Regions from separate parts of the Pseudomonas sp. NPDC087697 genome, predicted to be linked through region 3. Evidence: predicted binding sites of a transcription regulator. Region 3 holds the regulator's gene; each other region holds the start of a gene.
What was found. The regulator sigma-54, encoded in region 3, starts transcription at its own class of promoters, with help from an activator protein. The targets are predictions, from matches to a motif close to ANTGGCATNNANNTTGCTNT.
Positions count from the first base shown of each region.

Region 1: flgB (flagellar basal body rod protein FlgB) is a predicted target of sigma-54. The motif match lies at 3,148-3,167, and genes of this name have one in related genera.
Region 2: ACIPIN_RS22280 (pilin) is a predicted target of sigma-54. The motif match lies at 3,130-3,149, and genes of this name have one in related genera.

Region 1 covers NZ_JBIUVW010000048.1:40,358-47,328, forward strand. Annotated here, with positions in the region: gene flgM (flagellar biosynthesis anti-sigma factor FlgM) at 1-38, opposite strand, end outside; gene flgA (flagellar basal body P-ring formation chaperone FlgA) at 188-949, opposite strand; gene ACIPIN_RS24960 (chemotaxis protein CheV) at 1,034-1,966, shown strand; gene cheR (protein-glutamate O-methyltransferase CheR) at 2,012-2,839, shown strand; gene flgB (flagellar basal body rod protein FlgB) at 3,209-3,616, shown strand; gene flgC (flagellar basal body rod protein FlgC) at 3,620-4,063, shown strand; gene flgD (flagellar hook assembly protein FlgD) at 4,079-4,807, shown strand; gene flgE (flagellar hook protein FlgE) at 4,839-6,167, shown strand; partial or broken gene ACIPIN_RS24990 (ribonucleoside-diphosphate reductase subunit alpha) at 6,447-6,971, opposite strand, start outside.
Region 2 covers NZ_JBIUVW010000039.1:19,624-26,594, forward strand. Annotated here, with positions in the region: gene ACIPIN_RS22265 (prepilin peptidase) at 1-46, opposite strand, end outside; gene ACIPIN_RS22270 (type II secretion system F family protein) at 49-1,266, opposite strand; gene pilB (type IV-A pilus assembly ATPase PilB) at 1,270-2,970, opposite strand; gene ACIPIN_RS22280 (pilin) at 3,197-3,607, shown strand; gene ACIPIN_RS22285 (BON domain-containing protein) at 3,921-4,277, shown strand; gene ACIPIN_RS22290 (DUF2845 domain-containing protein) at 4,563-4,862, opposite strand; gene ACIPIN_RS22295 (DUF748 domain-containing protein) at 4,865-6,971, opposite strand, start outside.
Region 3 covers NZ_JBIUVW010000011.1:125,274-133,313, reverse strand. Annotated here, with positions in the region: gene ACIPIN_RS11225 (HPr family phosphocarrier protein) at 1-16, opposite strand, end outside; gene rapZ (RNase adapter RapZ) at 32-889, opposite strand; gene ptsN (PTS IIA-like nitrogen regulatory protein PtsN) at 892-1,356, opposite strand; gene hpf (ribosome hibernation-promoting factor, HPF/YfiA family) at 1,369-1,677, opposite strand; gene ACIPIN_RS11205 (RNA polymerase factor sigma-54) at 1,789-3,282, opposite strand; gene lptB (LPS export ABC transporter ATP-binding protein) at 3,466-4,191, opposite strand; gene lptA (lipopolysaccharide transport periplasmic protein LptA) at 4,191-4,736, opposite strand; gene lptC (LPS export ABC transporter periplasmic protein LptC) at 4,723-5,295, opposite strand; gene ACIPIN_RS11185 (KdsC family phosphatase) at 5,303-5,827, opposite strand; gene ACIPIN_RS11180 (KpsF/GutQ family sugar-phosphate isomerase) at 5,827-6,801, opposite strand; gene ACIPIN_RS11175 (ATP-binding cassette domain-containing protein) at 7,079-7,888, shown strand; gene mlaE (lipid asymmetry maintenance ABC transporter permease subunit MlaE) at 7,888-8,040, shown strand, end outside.

The DNA of each region.
Region 1 (6,971 bases), on a different contig from region 3:
GTGGGGGAGCTGTTTAAACGGCTGAAATCGATGACCATGATAAAAAACCTCTGGGAATTTGGACGCTTGCCATGTTTTCGGCCATACCCGGAAAAACTTTAGGCTCAATATTGATGAGCTCGGGCGCGTCGGTATTTGCCCTGCGTGAGGCACAGTTTAGGGAACAGGACGGTTGTGCGCCAGTTATCTACATAGAGACTTCCACCTGGCCCGGGGCCATGACTTGCGCCTTGATGACCCGTTGGGAGTTGAGGTTTTTGACCCGAATCTGCTCGTTCAGACCGCCATTGGACAGCGCTTCGCCCGGCATCCGCACACTGAGTGTGCCGCTGCGGGCGGTAATGACTACCTGATCGCCCTTGCGTACGACTTCTGCCTGCTCCAGATGAACGAGGGTAATGACTTGATCGATGACCATTGGTCGGGCAAGTTTTTGTCCGATGGCTTGATCGACGTTTGTCAGATATCCCTGATTGATCAGGCTGATATCGCGCTCGCGCAGCATCACGTCTGAAGGCTCGATGATCCCGGTCCGATTGAGGGGGCGAGTGGTGGTGACGACCTCGCGAAACAGGCGGACTTGAGCGGGTACGAAGACGGTCCAGGGGGAGGCGCCATCACAACGGACTTTCACCGTAACCCGGCCTATAGGCCTGGCCGGACTTTCCAGTGTCGCTGTCAATTCCTTGTCGCATGCCGGCATGTGCATGCGCGGATCGAGTTTGTTGACCTCGATTTCGTAGCGCCCTTCGGTTTGACTCGTGGCCAGATAGTCTTCTACGGTGAATTCAAGAAAGCCCTGAGTGACGCCGATAAGTAGATCAGGCAAGGTAACCGGGTCAGCAAGGGCAGGGCTGCCAGCGTTCAACAGGCATACGGCTGATATAGCGCCCAAAAATTTGCGGCACATTGATGTCAGGCGTCGGGAAAATGTCGTTTTTGCGTTCATAACAGTTAAAAAGCAAGCGCCGTGCCGTTTAGTGATGAATGTGCGTCGCAACACACTTAGCGTTGGTGGTGTAGGAGTCTGGGCATGGCTGGTGTAATGGATTCGGTAAACCAGCGCACGCAACTGGTAGGGCAGAATCGCCTGGAGCTGTTGCTGTTCCGTCTCGACGGCCAGCAGCTTTACGGGATCAACGTGTTCAAGGTTCGGGAGGTGCTGCAATGCCCCAAACTGACCTTGATGCCCAAATCCAGTCCTGTCGTGTGCGGTGTGGCGAATATTCGGGGGGCAACCATTCCGATTCTGGATCTGGCAATGGCGACCGGCTCAGGCGGGTTGCAGGATCAAAGCAATCCCTTCGTAATCATCACGGAGTACAACACCAAGACCCAGGGTTTTTTGGTGAGGTCGGTCGAGCGGATCGTCAACATGAACTGGGAAGAGATCCATCCACCGCCCAAGGGCACGGGTCGTGATCATTACCTGACCGCTGTGACTCGAGTCGACAATCAGTTAGTCGAAATCATCGACGTGGAAAAGGTCCTGGCGGAAGTGGCGCCGACCTCGGATGTGATTTCGGCTGGCGTGATAGATGTCGAAACCCAGCACAAGGCGATTTCCTTGCGCGTGCTGACGGTCGATGACTCGTCGGTGGCGCGCAAGCAGATCACGCGTTGCTTGCAGACGGTGGGGGTTGAAGTCGTTTCGTTGAACGACGGCCGGCAAGCGCTGGATTACCTGCGCAAACTGGTCGACGAGGGCAAGAAGCCGGAAGAAGAGTTTTTGATGATGATTTCCGACATCGAAATGCCCGAAATGGACGGTTACACCCTTACGAGCGAGATCCGCAACGACCCTCGCATGCAAAAGCTTCATATCATCCTGCATACTTCGTTGTCAGGTGTGTTCAATCAGGCGATGGTGAAGAAAGTCGGTGCCGATGACTTTCTTGCCAAATTCCGTCCTGATGACCTGGCATCCCGGGTAGTCGACCGGATCAAAGCAGCAGACAACAGCTAGTGGCTTTCGCTCCTGGCGGTCAACACGATTTAAGAGGCGGCATCATTGTCTACGGGTAATTTGGATTTTGAACAGTTCCGGGTCTTCCTGGAAAAAGCCTGTGGCATTTTGCTCGGTGAAAACAAGCAGTATCTGGTGTCGAGCCGTCTCAACAAACTGATGGAACAGCAAGGCATCAAGTCCTTGGGTGAGTTGGTTCAGCGCATTCAGACCCAACCGCGCAGTGGTTTGCGCGAGATGGTGGTGGACGCGATGACGACGAACGAAACCCTCTGGTTTCGCGACACCTATCCGTTTGAAGTCCTGAAGAACAAAGTGCTGCCCGAGTCCATCAAGGCAAGTCCAGGACAGCGTCTGCGGATCTGGTCGGCGGCTTGCTCGTCCGGACAGGAACCGTATTCGCTGTCGATGTCGATCGATGAGTTCGAGCGGGTCAATATGGGTCAGTTGAAGATGGGGGTGCAGATCGTTGCGACCGACTTGTCCGGGACCATGCTGACCAACTGCAAGACCGGCGAGTACGACAGCCTGGCGATCGGTCGCGGTCTTTCGCCGGAGCGCTTGCAACGTTACTTCGATCCGAAAGGGCCGGGACGTTGGGCAATCAAGGCACCGATCAAGAGTCGGGTAGAGTTCCGCTCGTTCAACCTGCTGGACAGCTACGCCAGTCTCGGCAAGTTCGACATCGTGTTCTGCCGCAACGTGTTGATCTACTTCTCTGCCGAAGTGAAGAAAGACATCCTGATGCGCATTCACAGCACGCTGAAGCCTGGCGGGTATCTGTTCCTGGGTGCTTCCGAAGCGCTGAACGGTTTGCCGGATCACTATCAGATGGTCCAGTGCAGCCCGGGGATCATCTACCAGGCGAAGTGATTGGTCGGTAGTCGGTGCTGCATAAAAAGCGGGAGTCCTCAGGGGCTCCCGTTTTTTTATGCGTGCCAAATTCCTTCGGAACCACACCTGTTCAATGTGGGAGCGGGCTTGCTCGCGAAGGCGGTATGCCAGTCAAAGTAAATGTCGACTGACACGACGCTTTCGCGAGCAAGCCCGCTCCCACATTGCTCCTCAGTGATCGTTAACAAGCGGCAGAAAAGCGGCATGCGACGGAAATCCGTTGCCGCTTTTCTGGCATTGCCGCTTTGCCGCCGCCCGCAAAGCCCCGGTTTACAGGGGTTTTATAAGGTGGCACGGGGCTTGCTATAACCCTGTTACGAAAAATCAGGTCACCCAAAGGTTTCCGACATGAGCATCAGCTTCGATAAAGCGCTCGGTATCCACGAACAAGCCCTGGGCTTCCGCGCTCAGCGTGCCGAAGTCCTGGCCAACAACATTGCCAACGCCGATACCCCGAACTACAAGGCTCGGGATCTGGACTTCTCGTCGGTGCTGGCCGCCCAGAACGACAAGAACAAGAACGGCACCTTTGCTCTGAACATGACCAATAGCCGTCATATCGAAGCCCAAGGTCTGAGCAGTGGTGACGAGTCGTTGCTGTATCGCACGCCGATGCAACCGTCGATTGACCAAAACACCGTGGACGCCCAGCTGGAACAGTCGAACTACGCGGAAAACGCGGTCAACTTCCAGGCCAGCTTCACGTTGCTCAACAGCAAATTCAAAGGGCTGGTATCAGCCCTGCGCGGGGAGTAATCAATGTCTCTGTCCAGTGTTTTCAACATTGCCGGTAGCGGCATGAGTGCTCAAACCACTCGCTTGAACACCGTCGCCAGTAACATCGCCAACGCCGAGACCGTCTCTTCGAGCATCGATCAGACCTACCGTGCCCGTCACCCGGTGTTCGCCACCATGTTCCAGGGCGGCCAGTCCGGTGGCAGCGGTTCGCTGTTCCAGAACCAGGATGCCGCAGGCCAGGGCGTGCAGGTGCTTGGTGTAGTCGAAGATCAAAGCAACCTCGAAGCACGCTACGAGCCGAACCATCCGGCGGCTGATGCCAAGGGTTATGTCTATTACCCCAACGTCAATGTGGTTGAGGAAATGGCCGACATGATTTCCGCCAGTCGTTCGTTCCAGACCAACGCGGAAATGATGAATACCGCCAAAACCATGATGCAGAAGGTCCTGACCCTCGGTCAGTGATAAGGGGCGACTTCGATGAGTGTTACCGATACCACCAGCAGCCTGAGCATGACCGACATCCTGGCGAACTCTTCGGTCAAGACCAGCAGTTCGACCACCAATACCCTGGCGGCAGCAACCAAGAGCGCGACCGGCAGCAAGGCGTTGGGCAAGGACGCGTTCCTGCAATTGCTGGTGACCCAGCTAAAGAACCAGAACCCGCTTTCACCGCAGGACAACGGCGCATTCGTCGCTCAACTGGCGCAGTTCAGCAGCCTTGAAGGGATCACCTCCCTCAACACGACCGTGAGTTCCCTGGCCAGTAATTTCAACTCTTCCCAGGCCTTGCAGGCTTCTTCTCTGGTGGGGCGTTCGGTGATTGCGCAAACCAGTACTGCCCAGATCAGCGACGCGAGCAAAGGCCTGACCGGTACGGTCAATCTGACATCGTCGATCTCCGATGGCACGGTGAAGATTAGCGACTCAAGCGGAAACGTCGTGAGAACCCTCGATCTGGGCAGCCAGCCCGCGGGCAGTGCCAGCTTCAGTTGGGACGGCAAGGACAGTAGCGGCACTTTGGTCCCGGCGGGCACGTACACCTTCAAGGCCAATGCCCCGGTCAACGGCACGGCGACCGACCTGGCCACCTACCTGCCAGCAACGGTCAACAGCGTGACCATCAGTCAAACCGGCGGCGAGTTGATGCTGAACCTTGCAGGCCTGGGCTCCATCGCCCTGTCCAAAGTTCAAACCATTGGTATATAGAGCCGGCTAACGCGGCACAAAGGAGTGGAATATGTCTTTCAATATCGGCCTTAGCGGTCTCTATGCCGCCAACAAACAACTGGACGTGACCGGCAACAACATCGCCAACGTCGCGACCTCCGGTTTCAAGTCCTCCCGCGCAGAGTTCTCGGATGTCTACTCGGCAACCAAGCTGGGTAACGGCAGTAAAGTCGTCGGCAGCGGCGTACGCCTGGCCAACGTTTCCCAGCAGTTTACCCAAGGTGATATCAGCAACACCGGTAACGTGCTGGACATGGCCATTAACGGCTCTGGCTTCTTTACCCTGAGCAACAACGGCTCGGAGTCCTACACCCGGGCCGGTACGTTCAAGGTCGACAAAAGCGGCTACGTTACCAACACTGACTACACTTCTCGTTTGCAGGGCTACGCGGCGGACGCCAACGGCAAGATCATCAATGGTGTGTTGACCGACCTGAAGATCGACACCTCGAACCTGGCACCAAAGCCAACCTCGACCGTGTCCTCGACGATCAACCTGAACTCGACCGCTGCGGTGATCGACGACACGATTCCCGCCAACAAATTCGACCCGAGCAACCTCGCCACCTACACCAAATCGTTCAGTACGCCGATCTATGATAGCCAGGGTAACTCGCACGTCATGGATCAATACATGGTGAAGACCGGTGGCAACACCTGGAAGACTTACACTCTGGTAGACGGTCGCAACCCGGATGCCACCGGCAGCGACCCGAAAGTCACCGCCCCGATCGCTTCGACCCTGACGTTTGATTCGGCCGGCAAACTGGTTTCTGTGGCAACACCACCGGCGACGCCTGCGGCACCTAACGCAACCAACGCCCTGACGTTGGCCAGCTGGGTGCCGGGTACTGTCACCAACGGTGTGTGGACGGCCAACGGTGCGGCACCAAGCGCGACCGGCATGACCATTTCGATGACTAACACCACACAGTTCAACGCTGATTCGGCCCGCTCGATTCCGGCTCAGGATGGTTACGCCACGGGCGAAATCACCAACCTGACCATCGACGGCACCGGCACCCTCTTCGCCAACTTCAGCAACAACCAGAACAAGGCTATCGGTCAGGTTGCCTTGGCCAGCTTCACCAATGAACAAGGTCTGCAAGCCGTCGGCGGCACCAGTTGGAAAGAAACGTTCGCCTCGGGTATCCCGGGTTATGACGCGCCGACCACGGGTACGCTGGGGTCCATCTCGTCCAACTCCCTGGAAGGGTCCAACGTCAACTTGACCAACGAACTGGTCAGCTTGATTCAGGCGCAAAGCAACTACCAGGCGAACGCCAAGACCATCTCGACCCAAAGCGCGATCATGACGACCATCATTCAGATGACCTGATGCTGGTTGGCAGATAGCGCTTCACAAAGAGCCCCTCGAAAGAGGGGCTTTTTTGTGGTCGGGATTTGTGGCGGGTGCCGATGTCTCAGGTGTCAGTGCCGGTCTCTTCGCGAGCAAGCCCGCTCCCACATTTGAATGCGTTCCCCTGTGGGAGCGGGCTTGCTCGCGAAGACGACAGACCAGGCGGCACTTTCCTGGAGGCAAAAGAAAACCCCCGATCAATCCAGAGGATTCATCGGGGGTTTCAGGTTAGCGCCTTGCAGCGCTTACCGGCTCAGCTTATTGGCAAGCTTCGCAATCCGGCTCGTCGATGGCGCACGCCTTCGGCACTGGAGCAGGACCGGCTGGAGCAGCCAGGATCGAGTCGTCACCGTGGTTGCCGCCGCTGGAAACAGCGTTCAGCTTGCCGGTGTTGATGGTCGACTTCTCGGTGCTGGTCGCGGCCAGGGCACGGAGGTAGTAAGTGGTTTTCAGGCCACGGTACAAAGCCATGCGGTAGGTCACGTCGAGCTTCTTGCCCGATGCGCCGGCGATGTACAGGTTCAGCGACTGAGCCTGGTCGATCCACTTCTGACGACGGCTGGCCGCGTCAACGATCCACTTGGTGTCGACTTCGAATGCAGTCGCGTAGAGCTCTTTGAGTTCTTGCGGGATGCGTTCGATCTGCTGCACGGAACCGTCGTAGTATTTCAGGTCGTTGATCATGACCGAGTCCCACAGACCGCGAGCCTTGAGGTCGCGAACCAGGTACGGGTTAATCACGGTGAATTCGCCCGACAGGTTCGATTTCACATAGAGGTTCTG
Region 2 (6,971 bases), on a different contig from region 3:
TAACAAACGCCAGTGGGTAACCGGCCATAAATTCACTCAAGGGCATGTTCAGATCGCTGTGCCGAGTTGGAAAATGGGCAGGTACATGGCAACCACCAGCCCGCCGACAATGACACCGAGCACCACCATGATGAACGGTTCCAACAGGCTGGTGAGGTTGTCGACCATATTGTCGACTTCAGCTTCATAGTAGGTCGCAACCTTGTCTAACATGTCGTCCAGTGTGCCGGATTCCTCGCCGATGGCGGTCATTTGAATCGCCATGTTGGGGAATACCCCGCTGGTGCGCATCGAGAAGTTCAACTGCATGCCGGTGGAGACATCTTGCTTGATGCGCAAGACCGCCCGTTTGAACACGATATTGCCCGTGGCGCCCGCTACCGAATCCAGGGCTTCGACCAAGGGCACGCCAGCGGCGAAGGTGGTCGACAGCGTGCGGGCATAACGGGCCACCGCCGATTTGTAGAGCAGTGTGCCGACTATCGGCAGTTTCAGCAGTTGAGTGTCCAGCCAGTCGCGAAAGCGTTGTGAGCGTTTGAGGGCGTGGCGAAAGCCCAGATACCCGACGATCAGGCCGCCCAGCAACAGCCACCACCATGCCTGCATGAACTCGGACAGACCTATCACCATCAGCGTGAAGGCCGGGAGTTCTGCACCAAATCCGGAAAACACCGACTGAAATTGCGGGACCACTTTGACCAGCAGAATGCCGGTGACGATGAGCGCGACAAAGACCACGGCCAGCGGATACGTCATGGCTTTTTTGATCTTGGCCTTGAGGCTTTCGCTTTTTTCCTTGTAGGTCGCAATCCGCTCCAGCAGTGTGTCGAGAGCGCCGGCCTGCTCGCCCGCGTCGACCAGATTGCAATAGAGCTCATCGAAGTACTGCGGCTTTTTACGCAGCGCGGTGGCGAAGCTGTTGCCAGCGGCGACTTCCTGTTTCACCTCGTCCACCAGCTTGCGCATGTTCGGGTTGTCGAAGCCCTCGCCGATGATGTCGAACGACTGCAGCAGCGGCACTCCGGCTTTCATCATGGTCGCCATTTGCCGGGTGAAGAGGGCAATGTCCAGCGCCTTGATACGTTTGCCGACACCGAACAGCGAAGTGGTTTTTTTCCGTACCTTGCCGGGGTTGATGCCTTGTTTGCGTAGCTGCGCCTTGATCAAGGCCGGGTTATGACCACTCAGCTCGCCGGTTATTTTGCTGCCTTTCTTGTCGGTGCCTTCCCAGGCGTAGACGCTGACCTTGATTGCTTTGACCGCCATGACTCAATCCTTGGTGACCCGGTTGATTTCTTCAAGGCTGGTGACGCCCTGCATGGCCTTGAGCAGGCCCGAGGTGCGCAGGTCGTTGAAGCCGTCCTTGCGCATCTGGGTATCGATTTCCAGAGAATTGCCTTCAGCCATGATCAGCCGTTGCAGCTGCGGGGTGTTTTTCACCACTTCATAAATACCGACTCGCCCTTTGTAACCGTTGTTGCAGTGTTCGCAACCGGCGGGTTCGTAGATCGTGAAGGAGCCGATGCGCTCCCGAGGGAAGCCTTCCTTGAACAGTGTTTCGTCGGGAATCGAGAGGGCTTTTTTGCAGTGGCTGCATAGCTTGCGAGCCAGGCGCTGGGCAATGATCAAGTGCACGGCAGTGGCGATGTTAAATCCCGGGATGCCCATGTTGTGCAGCCGGGTCAGGGTTTCAGCCGCGCTGTTGGTGTGCAGGGTGGAAAGCACCAGGTGCCCGGTTTGCGCAGCCTTGATCGCAATTTCGGCGGTTTCCAGGTCGCGGATCTCGCCGACCATGATCACGTCCGGGTCCTGGCGCAGGAACGCACGCAATGCCTGAGCGAAGTCCAGGCCCTGCTTTGGATTGACGCTGACCTGGTTGATGCCTTCCATGTTGATCTCTACCGGATCTTCAGCGGTAGAGATATTGATGTCGACGGTATTGAGGATATTCAGTCCGGTGTACAGCGACACGGTTTTCCCTGAACCCGTTGGCCCGGTAACCAGAATCAGCCCTTGAGGTTGCTTGAGCGCCGCCATGTACAGGTCTTTCTGATCGGGCTCGTAACCCAGCGCGTCGATGCCCATCTGTGCGCTGGAGGGGTCGAGAATCCGGATCACGACTTTTTCGCCCCACAACGTTGGCAGGGTGTTGACCCGAAAATCGATGGATTTGCTTTTCGACAGGCGCATCTTGAGCCGTCCGTCCTGAGGTTTGCGGCGTTCCGAGATGTCCAGGCTGGCCATCACTTTCAGGCGTGCGGCGATGCGGTTGGCCAGTTGAATCGGCGGTTTGGCGACTTCGCGCAGCATGCCGTCGGTCCGTACCCGCACCCGGTAGGTATTTTCGTAGGGTTCGAAATGCAGGTCCGAGGAACCGCCCTTGATCGCGTCCAGCAACATCTTGTTGACGAAGCGCACCACCGGGGCATCGTCGGAATCCTGGCCGGTGATGGCGTCCTGGTGCCTGTCGTCGATGGTTTCAATGTCCAGACCTTCGAGGTCGACGTCGGGCATGTCTTCCAGACCCGAACTGGGGCTGTCGAAGAATTTGTCGATGGCGTCGCTGAGCTTGTCGTCTTCGACCAGGATCGCTTCGGTGGTGAGGCCGGTGCTGAACTGGATATCGTTGATCGCCTGGTGATTGCTCGGGTCGGAAATGCCCACGAACAGTTTGTTGCCGCGCCGCCAGAGCGGCAGGACATGGTGCTGGCGAATCAGCTTTTCGCTGACCAGATCTTTGGGCTGGGAGTCTTTGTCGAGACAGTTGAGGTCGAGGAATGCCACGCCGAAATGCTCAGAGGCAACTTCCGCGACCTGGCGGCTGTTCACCAGTTTGTTTTGTACCAGATAGCTGACCAGGGAAATGCGATTGCGGTGGGCTTGCTGATCCGCCTGTTGCGCGCTTTGGTCAGTGAGCAGTTCGGCCAGCACCAATTGCTTGGCCAGACCGCTGAGGGCAATGTCATTCATTCGAATACCAGACACAGACAGTTCGAGACTTATAGCCTAGTCAACGGATGGAACCCCACCAGCGCTCTTGAGGTGACAAAAAGTGTCAGATAGTGCGGTTCCTCGGGGTTTGCGCCGGGCTATTGCCGATCCGACACCCTGTAAGCAGGGGGCGAAGGGCTTGGCATGTGCTGTGCTTTGACTGGTTCAGGACATGAGATTTCGCCTCATGCATGGAGCCTGTTCTATGAATAATCAAAAAGGTTTTACCCTCATCGAGCTGCTGATCGTGGTGGCAATCATCGGCATTCTGGCGACGTTCGCGCTGCCGATGTATTCCAAATATCAGGCGCGGGCCAAGGTGACGGCGGGGGTGGCGGAAATTTCGGCGCTGAAGGTGCCTTTTGAAGACATCATCAATCAGGGCACTGACCCGACGCTGGCGCTGATCAACGGTACGGCAACTACCGGTAACTGCACGATCACGGCATCGGGTACTGCCGCCACTGGTGTAGGCACTATTGCTTGCACGATTCTCAATGCGCCAGGGCCGGTGCTTGGCAAAACCATCACGCTCACGCGGTCAGCAACGACTGGCTGGAGCTGCGGGACCACGGTATTGCAGGACTACGCGCCCAAGGGTTGCACGGGCGTCTGATCTTGCATCGACGCATCAATGCCTCGCCTCTGCGGACGCGGGGCATTTTTTGTTCACTGTTCGGTGGTCTGACGGTGATTCGAGAACATCCCGGCAATTCTGGCTCTGAATCTTCGATAAAAACCGCAACTTGCATGTCAACAACGCTCGGGTCATGCATTTTGCATGATTCCAGGGTTTTGATTTTTTTATAACGTGTTGATTTGTATCGGGTTATTGGGTTGTCGGATGTTGGCACAGCCTTCGCACTCTCTCTATTAGCCCTGCTGAGAAGGCATGCAGCAGACTTTTTGGAAGAACAGGAGTTACTCGCATGAAAAAGTTCGCTATTGCTGCCGCAACTGCTACCGCTCTGACCCTGACTATGGCCAACGCTGCATTTGCGCAGACCACTCAAACCACTCAGTCGCCGATGGTGGTCGCTACCGGTGAAGTGACCAAGGCCGAGGAAGCTACTTCCGATACCTGGATCACCACTAAAGTGAAAAGCGATCTGTTCACCGAGAAAGGTATTCCTGGCTCCGACATCAAAGTCGAAACCAACAAGGGCGTTGTCTCGCTGTCGTCGACAGTAGCCCTTACCAAGGCTCAAAAGGACACTGCAGTGGCCATCACCAAAAAAATCAAAGGTGTCAAAGGCGTTTCGGCTGATGGCCTGATGACCCAGTAAGACTCAAGGCTTCTCGCCTGAACCGGGAGAAGGTGCGGCAGGCGGGCCGAGTCATACGCCTGCCGCCACTTTAGAGTTCATGCGACCGACTACAAGGATGTGGTCATTGCAGGCCCCGACATTCGTGTCGGGGCCTGTTTTATTTGGGTGAAGGGATCTAATGAACACCGTAGAACCAATGTGGGAGCGGGCTTGCTCGCGAAGAGGCCATAACATTCAGCATCAATGTTGAATGTTAGTCCGCCTTCGCGAGCAAGCCCGCTCCCACATTAAATCGTCGTAACTTCAGCTTCCGCGTTTGCTGGTGATCTGTACCAGGCGGTTGCCTTCAAAGCGCAGGTATTGGTACATGCCGCTGTTCGGGCCGTAGGTCCATTCTTCAACCGGAAACTCTTCCCGACGGTTGGGGCTACGTTTGTAACCCAAGGAGTCGCGTGCCACCGGCTCGCCGCATTTTTGCAGCACTTCACCGGCGCGATCGCCGACGCTGATCAACTGACTGCCGCAACGCAAGGTATCAGTCTGGGCCTGGACGTGGCTGGCGAAGAACGTCAGTGCCAGGCTGATCAGCAATCGGTTATTCATGCTTACTCCGCGTCCAGGTGCATTGGCGTGACGACCCGGCCATCGCTTTCGGCCTCACCCAGGTTAGCGTCGACGAAGTACACCCGGTCATCGGCCAGTTGGGCTTTATCGACCAGGTAGTCCTTGATACTGCTGGCGCGGTCCTGACCCAGTTGGCGCAGCAGCACGTTGTCTGAAGCCCAGAACTTGATCACACCTTCGCGCAGTTTGGCGGTGCGCTCTGCTTTGCCCAGTTGTGTCCATTCGGCCGGTGGCTGGGTTTTCAGGCGTGTGCGGTAGATGGCTTCGAGTAACGGGCCTTTTTCGCTATCCGGGACTTCCAGCAACGAGGCCTGAGCAGGGACTTTGTCGCCGCGACGCTGGAGCATTTTGTAGTAGTTGTACTGGTATTCACGTTCCAGTCGCTGTTCGGCAATCAGCGGGCCGTCGCTGCTTTGGGCGGCGGTGCCTTCGATTTCCAGGCGCAGGGCCGGACGTTCCTTGAGCGCTTTGGCCAGGGTATCGAGCGCCGACTCGGCGTTCTTGCTCAGCTCGCTTGAACCGGGGGCGAACGACACGCTGCCCAGGTCCTCGGCCCCACTGCCGTTGATCAGTCCGCCAATGAACTTGAAGGGCGCCTCGGCCGCGCGCACGATCAGGTTGCGCAGGGTCTGCCAGATGATCGGCATCACGCTGAACTGCGGGTTGTTCAGGTCACCGGTAATCGGCAACTCGATGGAGATCTTGCCATCGGAGTCCTTGAGCAGTGCGATAGCCAGTTTCAGCGGCAAGCTCACGGCGTCCGGGCTGTCGACTTTTTCGCCCAGTTGCAGTTGCTCCACAACCACTTTGTTTTCGGCTTTCAACTGGCCCTTGGTGATCTGATAGTGCAGGTCGAGATTGAGCCGGCCCTTGCGGATCCGGTAGCCGGCAAACTTGCCGGAGTAGGGGGTCAGGGTGGTCAGTTCGACCCGTTTGAAACTGGTGGCGATATCCAGCGAGGCCATCGGGTCGAACGGGGTGACGCTGCCCTTGATGGTCACCGGGGCGTAGCGATCGACCTTGCCCTTGATGTCGACGGCGGCGGGTTTGACCTGGCGGCTGTCGATGGTGCCGATCTGGCCGTTGAGCTGTTGAATGGCGGTGGCGAAGTTCGGTGTCAGGCTGAAGTCGGCGAAGTTCGCCGAGCCGTCGTTGATGGCAATACCACCGATGTGGATGCCCAGTGGCTTGTCCTTGCTCGCGGCAGGTTTTGCGGCGACGGTTTTGCTACCGCTGTCGGCCGATTGCGGTATCAGCAGGTCATTGATGTTGGTGGTGCGGTCATCATTGATCATGAAGCGCACATACGGCTGAAACAGGTTGACCTTGTCGATCGACAGGCTGTCGCCATGTTGGTAGTTCAGGCCTTCGACCACCACTTGCTGCCACTTGAGGAAGTCGCGGGTTTTCAGGGTGTCGAGGGTGTGCAGTTGATCGACCTGGGCCCTGCCGGTGACGCTGAATGCCAGTGGGTCAGTGCTTTTCAGGTCAACCGCCAGGTCGCTGCCGAGCATCCCGGAACGCAGCTCCAGACGAATGAACGGGTTGATGTAGGACTGGGCGACACGCAGGTCGATGTCTTTGGTCTGGACCTTGAGTTTGGCGCTGATCGGCGCGAGGTTGACCTCACCGTCCGCGAGAATCTTGCCCTGCTTGCCCAGGCCGGTATCGACTTTGAGGGAGAACGGCGAGCCATTGAGGCTATCGAAATTCTTCACGTCGATGTTCAGCGGGCCGAGCTCCAGTGCCACCGCCGGTTGTGCCTGACGGTCGGTCAGGTGCACTTGATAGTTGCGCAGCTCTACATCCTTGAGCAGCACTTGCCAGGGTTTGCTCGGTGCGGCGGGATCGGGTTTTGGTTGCGGCGAGTCTGCGGCAGCCGGGGCCTTGGTTGACTCGGGTTTTGTGGCGGGTTTGGCCGGTTGGCTGGCGAAGAGTTTCTGCCAGTCGAGTTGGCCATCGGCTTCGCGGGCGACCCAGGTTTCGAGTTTCTGGCTGCGGATCTTGCCGACGATCACTTGTTGCTTGGCCAGATCGACCGTGGTCTCGCTGACGTCCAGGCGCTCAAGGCGCACCAGTGGCCGGCCA
Region 3 (8,040 bases):
TTTCCAGAGCGGGCATCGCGGTGTGAATCCTTTAGCTAAGGTCGCGGTGGCGAACCTGGACGTTCTTCAGGGATTGTTGCAGGACCTGACCCAGACGTTCGGTCAGGTAGACGGAGCGGTGATGCCCGCCGGTGCAGCCAATGGCGATTGTGACGTAAGCGCGGTTGCTGGCGGCAAAGCGCGGCAGCCATTTGAGCAGGTAGCTGGAGATGTCCTGGAACATCTCTTCGACATCCGGCTGCGCAGCCAGATACTCGGCAACCGGCTGGTCCAGCCCGGATTGAGCACGCAGTTCCGGTTTCCAGTACGGGTTCGGCAAGCAACGCACGTCGAACACCAGGTCGGCATCGACCGGCATGCCCCGCTTGAAACCGAAGGACTCTACCAGAAACGCAGTGCCTGGCTCTGGCTGGTTCAAGAGACGCAATTTGATGGTATCGCGCAGCTGATACAGGTTCAGATTGGTGGTGTTGACCTTGAGGTCGGCCAGGTCGGCAATCGGCCCCAGCAGACTGGTCTCGTCATTGATGGCTTCGGCCAGCGAGCGGTTGGCGTTGCTCAGCGGGTGGCGGCGACGGGTTTCCGAAAAGCGCTTGAGCAGGGTTTCTTCGTCGGCGTCCAGATACAGCACATCACACTGGATGTGCCGGCTGCGGACTTCTTCCAACAGCTCCGGGAAGCGTGACAGATGGCTCGGCAGGTTACGCGCATCGATGGAGACGGCGACCAGAGGCTGCGCCAGTTCGGTGTGAATCAGTGCACGCTCGGCCAATTCCGGCAACAGGCCGGCCGGCAGGTTGTCGATGCAGTAGTAGCCGTTGTCCTCCAGCACATCGAGGGCGGTGCTTTTACCTGAGCCTGAGCGGCCGCTGACGATGATCAAGCGCATGGTTAGTGACCGTTCTGCTCGTCGAGGACAACCTGATACAAGGCTTCATTGCTGGTGGCGCTGCGCAGGCGATCGCGGACTTCTTTACGATCAAGCATGCTGGCGATCTGGCGGAGCAGCTCCAGGTGCGCATCGGTAGCGGCTTGCGGGACCAGCAAAACGAACAGCAGGTCGACCGGGGCACCGTCGATGGCATCGAAATCTATAGGGGCGTCCAGGTGCATCAAGGCACTGATGGGCGACTCGCAACCTTTGAGGCGGCAGTGGGGGATAGCGATGCCGTTGCCAAAACCGGTGGAACCGAGTTTTTCACGGGCAATCAGGCTCTCGAAGACATCTTGCATCTCCAGATCCGGCACTTCGCGGGCGATCAGGTTGGCAATTTGTTCAAGGGCGCGTTTTTTACTGCCGCCCGGCACGTTCACCAAAGAACGGCCGGGGGTCAGGATGTTTTCAAGTCGGATCATGGGTTGGGAGTATTAACGACCGGTTGCGCCTTGGAGCTGGCCCTGGGTCTTTTCCTTATGCTTTTTGAGTTGGCGATCCAGTTTGTCGGTCAGAGCGTCGATCGCGGCATACATGTCGTTATGCTCAGCGTTGGCAACTACTTCTCCACCGGGGATATGCAGCGTGGCTTCGATTTTCTGCAGCAGCTTCTCGACGGTCATCGTGACCTGCACGTTGGTGATCTTGTCGAAATGCCTTTCTAATCGTTCGAGTTTTTCGCCGATGTATTTGCGCAGGGGTTCGGTCACTTCCAGTTGGTGTCCACTGATATTGACTTGCATACAGCTTCTCCTTCGTTGCCAGTGCATAAGGCGGCAGGCTGGTTTACCTGCCACTAGGCTGTGTCCGAAAAGTTTTTCGAACACAACCTTGGAACGCTGTGGCGTAGCCCGCTACATCAACCGCTTGCGTTCGCTCGAAGGCGCGATCCCAAGGGACTCGCGGTACTTGGCGACGGTGCGGCGGGCCACCTGAATGCCTTGTGCCTCCAGTAAACCAGCGATCTTGCTGTCACTCAACGGCTTTTTCTGATTTTCCGCGGCAACCAGTTTTTTGATGATCGCGCGGATCGCTGTGGACGAGCATTCACCGCCTTCAGAGGTGCTGACGTGGCTGGAGAAAAAGTATTTCAGTTCATAAATACCGCGCGGGGTATGCATGAATTTTTGCGTGGTCACCCTTGAAATCGTCGACTCGTGCATGCCGACCGCTTCAGCGATGTCATGCAGGACCAACGGCTTCATGGCTTCATCGCCGTACTCAAGGAAGCCGCGCTGGTGCTCGACGATCTGGGTGGCGACTTTCATCAGGGTTTCGTTGCGGCTTTGCAGGCTCTTGATGAACCAGCGCGCTTCCTGCAACTGATTGCGCATGAAGGTGTTGTCGGCGCTGGTGTCGGCGCGACGGACGAAACCGGCGTATTGCGGGTTGACGCGCAAACGCGGAACCGACTCCTGGTTCAGCTCCACGAGCCAGCGTTCGTTGTCTTTGCGCACGATGACGTCGGGAACCACGTATTCGGCTTCGCTGGACTCGATTTGCGAGCCCGGACGCGGGTTGAGGCTCTGTACCAGTTCGATGACCTGGCGCAGTTCATCTTCCTTGAGCTTCATGCGGCGCATCAGCTGGCTGTAGTCGCGACTGCCCAGCAGGTCGATGTAGTCGATGACGAGGCGCTTGGCCTCGGCCAGCCAAGGGGTCTTGGCGGGCAGTTGACGCAGTTGCAGCAACAGGCATTCGCCGAGGTTGCGTGCGCCGATGCCGGCAGGCTCGAATTGCTGGATGCGATGCAGGACGGCTTCGATCTCGTCCAGTTCGATGTCCAGTTCCGGATCGAAGGCTTCGAGGATTTCCTCAAGCGTTTCGTCCAGGTAGCCCTGATTGTTGATGCAGTCGATCAGGGTTACGGCGATCAGCCGATCGGTGTCGGACATTGGCGCCAGGTTCAATTGCCAGAGCAGATGGCTCTGCAGGCTCTCGCCGGCGGAGGTGCGAGTGGTGAAGTCCCATTCGTCGTCATCGTTGCTCGGCAGGCTGCTGGCGCTGGTCTGGTAAACGTCTTCCCAGGCGGTGTCGACCGGCAGTTCGTTAGGGATGCGCTCGTTCCAGTCGCCTTCCTCGAGGTTATCCACCGTGGGGGCGGTTTCCTGGTAGGTGGGTTCCTGGATATCGGTGTTGGGTTTCTGCTCGATGTTGTCCGCCATCGGGTCGGCGTTATCGAAGTCGTCGCCTTCTTCCTGGCGTTCGAGCATTGGATTGGACTCCAATGCCTCCTGGATTTCCTGTTGCAGGTCCAGGGTCGACAATTGGAGCAGGCGGATGGCCTGTTGCAGCTGCGGTGTCATCGTCAGCTGCTGGCCCATTCTCAAGACTAGCGATGGTTTCATGGCAGGGGCTTAACACCTTAATTCGCCGGCGCACATGCGCCATCCACTACAGGGCGCGTGAGCGCCAAACATAAGCAAATTATATGCCTGAAACTGAAGTGTTTGCCTAGAGCGCTGTAACAATAAAAACGTATAGTTTTTATTGGGGCAAGCGCTCCGGCGACTGACCAGGCACCTCAGTGCTTACAGGCGGAATTCATGGCCCAGGTACACTTCCTTGACCAGGTCGTTGGCCAGGATGGTTTCAGCGTCGCCTTCGGCGATCAGTTGGCCATCGTTGACGATGTAAGCGGTTTCGCAGATGTCCAGGGTTTCGCGGACGTTGTGGTCCGTGATCAGCACGCCGATACCCTTGGCCTTGAGGTGATGAATGATCTGCTTGATGTCGCCCACCGAAATCGGGTCCACGCCGGCGAACGGTTCGTCGAGCAGGATAAATTTCGGCGCTGTGGCCAGGGCACGGGCGATTTCCACGCGGCGACGTTCGCCACCGGAAAGGCTCATGCCGAGGTTTTCGCGGATGTGGTTGATGTGGAATTCCTGCAGCAGGCTTTCCAGCTCCTTGCGACGACCGGCCTTGTCGAGCTCCTTGCGGGTCTCGAGGATGGCCATGATGTTGTCGGCGACCGAGAGTTTGCGGAAGATCGACGCTTCTTGCGGCAGATAGCCGATACCCGCTCGTGCACGACCGTGCATCGGCTGGTGGCTGACGTCCAGGTCGTCGATCAGTACGCGCCCCTGATCGGCCTGGACCAGGCCCACGATCATGTAGAAGCAGGTGGTCTTGCCGGCGCCGTTCGGGCCAAGCAGGCCGACGATCTGGCCGCTGTCGATCGACAGGCTGACGTCACGCACGACCTGGCGGCTCTTGTAGCTCTTGGCCAGATGCTGAGCTTTCAGAGTTGCCATTACTGGGCCTTCTGCTGGTCGGTTTTCTGCTTCGGCTGGATGACCATATCGACCCGTGGGCGCGGCGCAGTCACCGAGGCACCGGTGGCACGGCCTGCGTTAGCAACCTGCTTGACGGTGTCGTAGACGATTTTCTCGCCTTCGGTGGTGTTGCCTTCGTTGATCACTTTGGCGCGGTCAATCAGTACGATGCGGTTTTGCGCAGCATGGTACTGGATAGTCACCCCGTAGCCCTTGACCGGCTGCGGATCGCCAACCTTCTGCAACTGCTCGAAATACGCCAGGTTGCCCACCGAGGTCACGACATCGATTTCGCCGGCCTTGGTGCGGGTGATGGTCACGGTGTTGCCGGTGATTTTCATCGAGCCCTGGGTAATGATCACGTCACCTTTGTAGGTGGCGATGCCTTGTTTGTCATCCAGTTGAGCGTCGTCAGCCTGAATGCGAATAGGTTGCTGGCTATCGTTCGGCAGAGCCCAGGCGCTCACGCTTCCCAGTGCAGCGCCCAGACTGAGCAAAATAGGGAGAGTTTTAACGAGCCTCATACTGTCCTCTTACGTTCGATAGCAGGTGTATCCTGCTGTCTTTCAAATACGCTTTCATTCCGTTACCAGTCGATACACCACCAGCGCCGTCGATTCTAACGGCTTGCTGGGTCTGCGCATATTGCTGTTGCGGGAATACCGTCATACGACTGCTGGTAATAAGCATTGGGCGGTCCTTCTCGTCGGTACGTGCGATACGTACCGAGTCGATCAGCTCAACTTCAGTGCCACCCGAATTGACCTCGCCACGATCGCTCTGGACGTGCCAGGGGAACGCAGTGCCCCGATACATATTCAGGTCGGGCTTGGTCAGCAGGGTTATGTCGGTGGCTTTGAGATGCTCGACCTTGTCGGAGGTCAGGTCGTACTGCAATTTGCCATCGGGCTGGTACTGCACACTGTGGGCGTTGATGGCGTAATAGTCGATCTGGCTCTCGTCGACGTGCGCTACCGGCTTGTCGAGGAAGCGTTCCGGGCTGATGTTCCAGTAGCCAGCGGCCGCGAACAGTGCGGCTATGACCCCGAAAAACAGTATGTTGCGAATCTTTTTGCTCAGCATAGGTGGCTCACAGGTACGCGGCGTTAGCCGCTTCAAGGTTGCCCTGGGCGCGCAGGATCAGCTCACAGAACTCGCGAGCGGCACCTTCGCCGCCACGGGCCTGGGTGATGCCGTGAGCGTGCTCGCGGACGAAGCTGGCGGCGTTGGCCACTGCCATGCCCAGGCCCACGCGGCGAATCACCGGCAAATCCGGCAGGTCATCGCCCAGGTAGGCAACCTGCTCATAGCTTAGGCCCAGTTGCGCCAGAAGCTCGTCGAGTACCACCAGTTTGTCCTCGCGGCCCTGATACAGGTGAGGAATGCCGAGGTTTTTGGCCCGTCGTTCGACCACCGGGGTTTTGCGTCCGCTGATAATGGCGGTTGTCACGCCGGAGGCCATCAGCATCTTGATGCCCTGGCCGTCGAGGGTGTTGAACGTCTTGAATTCGCTGCCGTCCTCGAGGAAGTACAGGCGACCGTCAGTCAGCACTCCGTCAACGTCGAAAACCGCCAGCTTGATGTTTTTGCCGCGTTGCAGCAGGTCCGTGCTCATTACATTACTCCCGCACGCAGCAAATCGTGCATGTTCAAGGCGCCCACCGGACGGTCCTCGCTGTCGACCACCACCAGGGCGTTGATTTTGTGGTCTTCCATGATCTTCAGGGCTTCGGCGGCGAGCATCTCGGCGCGTGCAGTCTTGCCATGAGGGGTCATGACGTCGTCGATGGTGGCTTGATGAATATCGATGGTCCGGTCCAGCGTGCGGCGCAGGTCGCCGTCCGTGAAGATGCCGGCGAGTTTACCGTCAGCTTCCAGTATCACGGTCATGCCCAGGCCCTTGCGGGTCATTTCCATCAGCGCGTCTTTGAGCAGTGTACCGCGCACGACTTGCGGCAATTCCTGGCCCGCGTGCATGACGTTTTCGACCTTCAGCAACAAGCGACGACCCAGAGCGCCGCCAGGGTGTGAAAACGCGAAGTCTTCGGCTGTAAAACCGCGGGCCTCCAGCAAGGCAACGGCCAGTGCATCACCCATCACCAGCGCTGCGGTGGTAGAGGAGGTCGGCGCCAGGTTCAGTGGGCAGGCTTCGTGCTCGACATGAACATTGAGGTTCACTTCGGCAGCCTTGGCCAATGGCGAACCAGGGTTGCCGGTCAGACTGATCAGTTTGATGCCCAGACGCTTGATCAGCGGCAGCAGCGTGACAATTTCGTTGGTGGAGCCGGAGTTCGACAACGCGAGGATGATGTCGTCGCGGGTGATCATGCCCATATCGCCGTGACTGGCTTCGGCCGGGTGCACGAAGAAAGCCGTGGTGCCGGTGCTGGCAAGGGTGGCCGCAATCTTGTTGCCGATGTGCCCGGATTTGCCCATGCCGACCACTACCACGCGGCCCTTGCTGGCCAGAATCATCTCGCAAGCGCGTACGAAATCCGCGTCGATATGGGCCAGCAAGCCTTCTACGGCTTCAAGCTCGAGGCGGATGGTGCGTTGTGCTGATTGAATCAGGTCGCTGGATTGGCTCATGTCAGAAATCGTATAGCCTGATGAAAAGGCGGCGATTATAGCGGTAATGATCAAATCCCTCACGTTAGTTCGTCGTGCTTTATTCAGGCGACTCCCCCAAATGCTGAAACTTGCGTCTTTTTGCCTGTCTTGATGCTGAACACCGCAGGCTTCGGCCTTGGGCGCTTTGCATTAGCAGTGATATAGTTCGTCGCCAGTTCGGCCTGCCCAGGATGTCATGTGCTCTCGGCAGGGAGCGCGGCGTCCGAGTGAGAGGCTTGCATCGCAAGGAGTTTAGATGAGTGCCGATAACGCCTACGCGGTCGAGCTGAAGGGAGTGTCCTTCAAGCGCGGCGCGCGCAGCATTTTCAATAATGTCGATATTCGCATTCCGCGCGGTAAGGTCACCGGTATCATGGGACCTTCCGGCTGCGGAAAAACCACACTGCTGCGCCTGATGGGCGCGCAGTTGCGCCCTTCAAGTGGCGAAGTGTGGGTCAACGGTCAAAATTTGCCCAAGCTGTCGCGCAGCGATCTGTTTGATGCGCGCAAGCATATGGGCGTGCTGTTTCAGAGCGGCGCACTGTTCACAGACCTCGATGTTTTCGAAAACATAGCCTTTCCACTGCGTGTTCACACCCAGCTTCCGGATGAAATGATCCGTGACATCGTTTTGCTCAAGTTGCAGGCGGTGGGGTTGCGCGGTGCGATCGACCTGATGCCCGATGAGCTGTCCGGTGGCATGAAGCGTCGTGTCGCGCTGGCGCGGGCCATTGCCCTTGATCCGCAGATTCTGATGTACGACGAGCCTTTTGTCGGTCAGGACCCAATCGCCATGGGCGTACTGGTGCGTCTGATCCGTCTGCTCAACGACGCCTTGGGCATCACCAGCATCGTGGTTTCCCATGACCTGGCCGAAACCGCGAGCATTGCCGATTACCTGTATGTCGTGGGCGATGGGCAGGTGTTGGGGCAGGGGACTCCCGATGAGCTGATGGACTCCGATAATCCGCGGATTCACCAATTCATGAAAGGTGATCCAGACGGGCCGGTACCGTTCCACTTTCCAGCGACGGATTACCGCGCAGATCTTCTGGGGAAGCGCTGATGCGCAAGATTTCACTTATAGAGAGAGTTCGTCGATTCGGTCAGGCCGGCATCGACAGCGTTGCGGTGCTCGGTCGTTCATCGCTGTTCCTGTTTCACGCCCTGCTGGGGCGTGGTGGCATCAGCGGCGCTTTTGGCTTGCTGGTCAAGCAA